Regions from separate parts of the Teredinibacter turnerae T7901 genome, predicted to be linked through region 1. Evidence: predicted binding sites of a transcription regulator. Region 1 holds the regulator's gene; the other holds the start of a gene.
The links. The regulator FliA, encoded in region 1, starts transcription of late flagellar genes. The targets are predictions, from matches to a motif close to TAAAGTTATNNNNNNNNCGGCCGATANCC.

Region 1 (3,208 bases):
AGTGCCAAGAATCCGATTAAAGTCATCGCTGTCACTGGCGGCAAGGGTGGCGTCGGTAAGACCAATCTGTCTGTTAACCTCAGTATCGGGTTGGCGGAGTTGCGTCGTCGCGTGGTGTTGATGGATGCCGACCTCGGGTTGGCGAATGTGGATGTTCTGTTGGGCTTGCAGGCACGCTATAACCTGGCTGATGTGCTCGATGGCAGCAAGTCACTGCGCGAGGTACTGCTCAACGGGCCAGGCGGAATTAAAGTGGTTCCCGCGTCCTCCGGGGTGCAGCAAATGACACACCTCTCGCCACAGGAGCACGCAGCGCTGGTGTATGCGTTTAACGATCTGAGTGATCAGCTGGATGTGTTGGTGGTCGATACCGCTGCAGGTATATCCGAAACCGTCATCAGCTTCGTGCGCGCGGCACAGGAAGTCATCGTCGTGGTGTGCGATGAACCTTCGTCGATTACCGATGCCTACGCATTGATCAAATTATTGAATGCCGAGCACGGCGTATTTCGCTTTCGTGTTATTGCCAACATGACACGTACTACGCAGGAAGGTATTAATCTTTTTAACAAGTTAAACGGCGTGTGCGAAAAATTTCTGGATGCATCGCTGCAATACCTGGGGCATGTACCCTTTGATGAAAACGTGAGAAAAGCTGTACAGAAACGCCAGCCTCTGCTTGAATTCGCCCCCCGCTGTAAAGCGGCTGCTGCGATGCGGGTGATTGCTCAAAAAATCGATCAGTGGCCAGTGCAAACAAGCGCGCGTGGTCACCTGGAATTTTTTCTAGAACGACTTGTGGCGGCCAATGGCTAGCCGCGGTTTCCAGCGATCAGTCCCCGGCGGCGATTTATGGCACTCTCCTCGGTAGGAAATCTCATGGTTTACGAACAGGCCCAGGAAGCTGCTGTTGCAATTCGGGTCGAGGATTATGTTCCCCTGGTTAAGCGGATTGCGCATCACATGATGGCGCGAATGCCGAGCCATGTGCTGGTGGATGATTTAATGCAGGCGGGCATGATTGGCCTGTTGGAGGCTGCCCAAAAATACGATGCCGGCAAAGGTGCGAGTTTTGAGACTTACGCCGGTATACGCATTCGCGGTGCGATAGTGGACGAAATGCGGCGTGGCGATTGGGCGCCGCGCAGCGTTCACCGAAATGCCAGACGCGTGTCCGAAGCCATCGGCAATGTGGAAGCGCGCTTGGGCAGGGACGCGCGGGATGGCGAGATCGCCGAAGAGTTGCAAATGTCGCTGGACGAATATCACGATATTCTCCGCGATAGCACCTCGACACGACTTTACAGCCTGGAAGAAACGTTCGAGGAAAACGAAAACCAATTTTCCCTTGGTACTGAAGGTTTGGATGAACCTGCCGAAAAGGTACAAATAGACGCCATGCGCAAAGCGCTGGCCGGGGCCATTGAGGGTCTGCCGGAAAGGGAGCAACTTGTGCTTTCGCTGTACTACGAACAGGAAATGAACTTAAAAGAAATAGGCTTGGTGCTGGGTGTATCCGAGTCGCGCATTAGCCAGATCCACAGTCAGGCGGCACTGCGCCTGAAATCGAAGCTGACCGGATGGTGATAAATCAAACAGCCATCATTTGGTCGCCAGAAAATTGTCGCTAAAACTGGCTGACTGGCAACGAGCGTCTAGAATTGTTTTTATGGTCTCTCTCTGAGATTTATTTACCCCAGCGCACGGGATATCGGAGGCTGCATTGGACAAAAATATGAAAATCCTGATCGTTGACGACTTTTCGACGATGAGGCGCATCATTAAAAATTTATTGCGGGATTTGGGTTTTACCAATACCCACGAGGCAGATGACGGCACGACCGCGCTGCCAATGTTGCGAAGTGGTGATTTTGATTTTCTGGTAACTGACTGGAACATGCCAGGCATGACCGGGATCGACTTGTTAAAAGAAGTGCGTGCTGATGCCAAACTCGCAGGCCTTCCGGTGTTGATGGTTACCGCAGAAGCGAAGCGAGATCAGATCATTGAAGCGGCCCAGGCGGGCGTCAATGGCTATGTTGTAAAACCCTTTACTGCGCAGGTGCTCAAAGAAAAAATCGATAAGATTTTTGAGCGGGTTGCGGGTTAAGCCTGAGCGGGTCGGCTGATGGATAAAACGATACAAGAGCACGACGAGCAGTTTTTGACCCAGTTGCAAGACAGCGCAACGCAACTGGTAGAACAACTGCAAGGTGACAATCTGGAGGAGGCATCTGCGTTAATTCACAGTTTGGTGGAAGCGCGGGACCGACACATATTTAAAAGCGTGGGGCAATTGACTCGCGCTTTGCACGAGGCAATCGTTAATTTCAATGTGGACGCAGATTTCGCATCGGAGCCTGTTGAGGTGAATAACTCAGAGATTCGCGATGCGACAAACCGTCTGCAATACGTCATTGAAATGACCCAGAAAGCGGCCGACAAAACCATGGATAAAGTGGAAGCTGCCGCGCCGATCGCCATGAATCTCGGCCAGGAGGCTCATCGTTTACGCGAAGAGTGGCACCGCCTGCGCCGCCGCGAGATGAGTAAAGAAGAATTCAAAGACTTGTACAGCCAGATGGGCGAGTTTCTCGACCAGATGGACGACGGTACCCAGCAGCTGAACAAAACCCTGCAAGACATTATTCTCGAGCAGGGTTATCAGGATTTAACCGGCCAGGTATTGCAGAAAGTGATTGGGCTTATCACCGATGTGGAAAATGAGCTCGTAAATCTGATGCGAATCGCCGGACAGGTGGAGCAGGTTACTGGTTTGGCAGAGGATGCGAACAAGCAAACTCGCAAGACCGACAGCGATAGCAGTCGTGGTGAAGGCCCGCAGATTCATGCCGACAAGCGTGAAGATGTGGTGTCCAACCAGGACGACGTTGACGATTTGTTATCCAGCTTGGGCTTCTAGGCCCCGATGCACTGAGGATTTATGAATGGCGTTTGGCGATGATGAAGATATCCTTCAGGACTTCTTGGTTGAAGCTGGGGAAATCATCGAGCAGCTCTCTGAGCAATTAGTAGATCTGGAACAGCGTCCGGACGACAGAGATCTGCTGAACGCAATTTTTCGCGGCTTTCACACAGTAAAAGGTGGCGCCGGGTTTTTGCAATTAAATGCGATGGTGGACTGCTGCCACGCGACAGAGAACCTGTTCGACCACTTACGTAACGGGCAACGTTCCGTTACCTCCGA
Region 2 (3,208 bases), 140 kb from region 1:
ATGGCTGTCTGAATTTGCTGTCATGATAGTCGGAACGCCTAGCGCGAACACTCAGGTCCGCGCCCTTATTGCTCAACTTTTTCACCTTCACCAGTAAGCTGAGCGATACGGAGATTCACCCGTTTCGCCAACTCATCGGGATGGAATTTAGCAAGGAAATCGTCCGCTCCAACCTTCTTCACCATGGCTTCGTTAAACACCCCACTTAGGGATGTATGCAGAATAACATGAAGATTTTTTAGTCGGCTGTTAGCGCGCAACTCGGCAGTAAAGGTGTAGCCATCCATTTCAGGCATTTCAATATCTGAAATCACCAGCAGTAATTCATGGTACGGATCTTTACCTTCAGAAAGCATTTCTTCGAGAAACTGCAAGGCTTCGCTACCGTCTTTTCTAAGGGTGGTTTTACACCCCAGCGACTGCATAACCTTTTGTATTTGCTTGCGGGCGATAGTCGAGTCATCCACGATAAGCACGTGTTTACACACCACAGTTTCGCGCTTGGAGTCCTCAATGACTTCGGCACTAACATCTTCTGGAAGAGGAGACACTTCCGCCAGAATTTTTTCTACGTCGATAATTTCTACTAATTTTCCTTCCACCTCGGTGACGGCGGTAAGGTAATTTTCTTTGCCTGCGCCACGGGGTGGTGGGTGAATATCACCCCAGTTCATGTTAACAATACGCTCCACACCGCGGACCAGGAAACCCTGAGTCGAGCGATTATATTCAGTAATAATAACAAAGCAATCTTCGATGTTTTCCAATGGTCGGTGACCAGTGGCCTGGCGCATATCCATAATGGGGATTGTTCCCCCACGGATGTGTGCAACCCCGCGAATCACCGGGTTGCGTTTGGGAATTTCACTGAGTGGCGGGCACTGTAAAACTTCCTTCACTTTAAAAACGTTTATACCGTATTTCTGTGCTCCGCCCAGATTAAATAACAACAACTCCAGTCGGTTTTGCCCTACTAATTGTGTCCGCTGGTTGACGCTGTCTAATACCCCTGCCATAGGTGGCCCTCTTAAATCATTTGGTCTAACGACACCCGGCGTCCGGCACAGGCTTTGCTATTACTCTGTCACTAAGCAAAAATTAACGTTGTTTCCCGGGTAAACGCCAAATTTTTGTCATTTTCGTGAGCAGACTCGACTTGGAACCCGCGCCAAGATTACTTACAGCATAGGACAAGAATAGCAATGCGACGCTTTTTTTTGAAAAGTAATAAGGCCGTAAAATCGGCTGGCCTGCGCGTTGTAAACCGGTGCCTCCTAGTCGTTGTCGGCATCGGAGTGATTTTCATTAGTCGCGCATTTGCGCAGCAAAATCTCATGGATATCAACCAATTACGCACTGAGGTCCAAAACTTTGCCAAGTCGGAATTAACACCGCTCTACCCTCACCTGGTGGTCGGCGACACCCTTAGAATTGAAGCAGGTAACCTCGATCCACGCCTGCAATTGCGCCCCTGTGACGGCAAACTGACGATGACCATGAACACACCCACAGCCAACGCGTCGAATATCAGCGTTAAAACACGCTGTACAGGAACGGCCCGCTGGACAATCTATGTGCCAGTCCAGGTCGAAACCTTCGAGGAAGTCGTGATTGCGGCGGGCGCCATAGGCCGCGGTGCACAGATTACCGCGGGCGATGTGGTGACCCAAAGAATGAACACCAGCCACCTTACAGGCGGCTATCTTCGTGACCCTGCGCGGGTCGTGGGGCTGGAAGCCAGGCGAATGCTCCGCCCCGGCGAGATCATCAAGCTCAATCAGGTCAAGGCGCCAGATGTGGTAAAAAAAGGCCAGACAGTGGTGCTCGAAGCGCGCTCCAGCGCGCTGCGCGTGGTTACCGAAGCCACGGCCCTCACCAACGGCGGAGTGGGCGAACAGATAAAAGTTCGCAACAATCGGTCGCAGAGAATAGTTGATGCGCAGGTTACCGGGCCTGGTACTGTGCGGGTGGCACACTGGTGATGTGCTGCGCACAAATTATTGCTAAAGTTTCAGGTGTGGTGGCCGATGTTACAGGTACAGCACATCATATTGGCGGTTCGTCCGCCAAACTAATACGTGGATACGCACATGGTCATTGATACTGGCAACAACTTGAATCCGGCATCTGGCGCGGCCTCCGGTTCTGCCAAAGCCCGCGCGACACCGACTGGACGCAATGCGCCGGCAGCGGAGTACAGTCCCGCGCCAGCTGCGCAAGATAGCGTCTCGCTGAGCCCCCAGGGACAAACCCTTGCCAAGCTTTCAACGGCACTTTCGCAGAGTCCGGACGTTGATCAGGACAAAGTCGCTGCAATACGCGCTGCTCTGGCTGAAGGGCGATACCAGGTCGATGCACAGGCCATCGCAGGTAAAATGCTCGAACAAGACGATTTACTTGGCTAGTGAGCGGCACTGGCCGCTTGCTTCTTCCCGGTTTGCCCCTCCGCCTGACTCAGGCATAAAAAATGCACTTTCCCATCATATGAACCCTGGCAGCCAGCCAAGCGACAAACTTTTGTCAGGTTGCCAGATTGCGGAATGATTTTCGAGCGAGTCCAGCTATGTTTCTTAACGCCAAACAAGTCCACAGCCAATTAAGCAGCGATATCGCCTCCTGCGAGACCTTACTCCATTTGTTGCAGGAAGAGCGTCAGGCTCTGGCAGAGCGAGACTTGGCCGCACTTGACACAATCATTGAAAAAAAATCGGAAGCGCTTTCCAATCTGGAAAGCAGCGCCAAGGTCCGCGCAAGCTGGGTAAAAACTTTTGTCGATAACCACAACCTTCAAGTCCATGATGCGAAAAGCATATGGGATGCATTGATCGAGGAAACAGCCCCAGCGATGCTTCAGACATGGCAGAAGCTCAAAGAACTCCAGCAAAAATGCAAACAGGAAAATGAGGTGAATGGGAAAATTATTGCCAGGAACCAGAAAACCTTTGCCCGTTTACTGGAGATTATGCGCGGCCAGACGGCGGCACCTAACTTGTATTCCTCGAGCGGTAAATCCACCGGCGGCGGCCTGTCAAATATTGTCGGCGAAGCCTGACAGCGGCTGAGCAAAGCCAATACAGCGGTGAATAAAAAAGGCCTGGGTATCGCTACCCAGGCCTTTTCAGTTTAAAGCGCGGTTACTGGATACTTACCAGATAACAACGCGGTCTTCTTCTGGCAGGTAATGTTCGTCGCCTTCTTTAACTCCAAA

Region 2: a site for FliA is predicted at 2,005-2,033, ahead of flgM (flagellar biosynthesis anti-sigma factor FlgM). Genes of this name have one in related genera too.

The regions. Positions count from the first base shown of each region.
Region 1 is NC_012997.1:1,416,764-1,419,971, forward strand. It holds gene TERTU_RS06035 (MinD/ParA family protein) at 1-816, shown strand, start outside; gene TERTU_RS06040 (RNA polymerase sigma factor FliA) at 880-1,587, shown strand; gene cheY (chemotaxis response regulator CheY) at 1,724-2,110, shown strand; gene TERTU_RS06050 (protein phosphatase CheZ) at 2,129-2,923, shown strand; gene TERTU_RS06055 (chemotaxis protein CheA) at 2,949-3,208, shown strand, end outside.
Region 2 is NC_012997.1:1,274,981-1,278,188, reverse strand. It holds gene TERTU_RS05435 (CheR family methyltransferase) at 1-24, opposite strand, end outside; gene TERTU_RS05430 (chemotaxis protein CheV) at 66-1,016, opposite strand; gene flgA (flagellar basal body P-ring formation chaperone FlgA) at 1,335-1,982, shown strand; gene flgM (flagellar biosynthesis anti-sigma factor FlgM) at 2,091-2,405, shown strand; gene TERTU_RS05415 (flagella synthesis protein FlgN) at 2,564-3,052, shown strand; gene TERTU_RS05410 (M13 family metallopeptidase) at 3,146-3,208, opposite strand, start outside.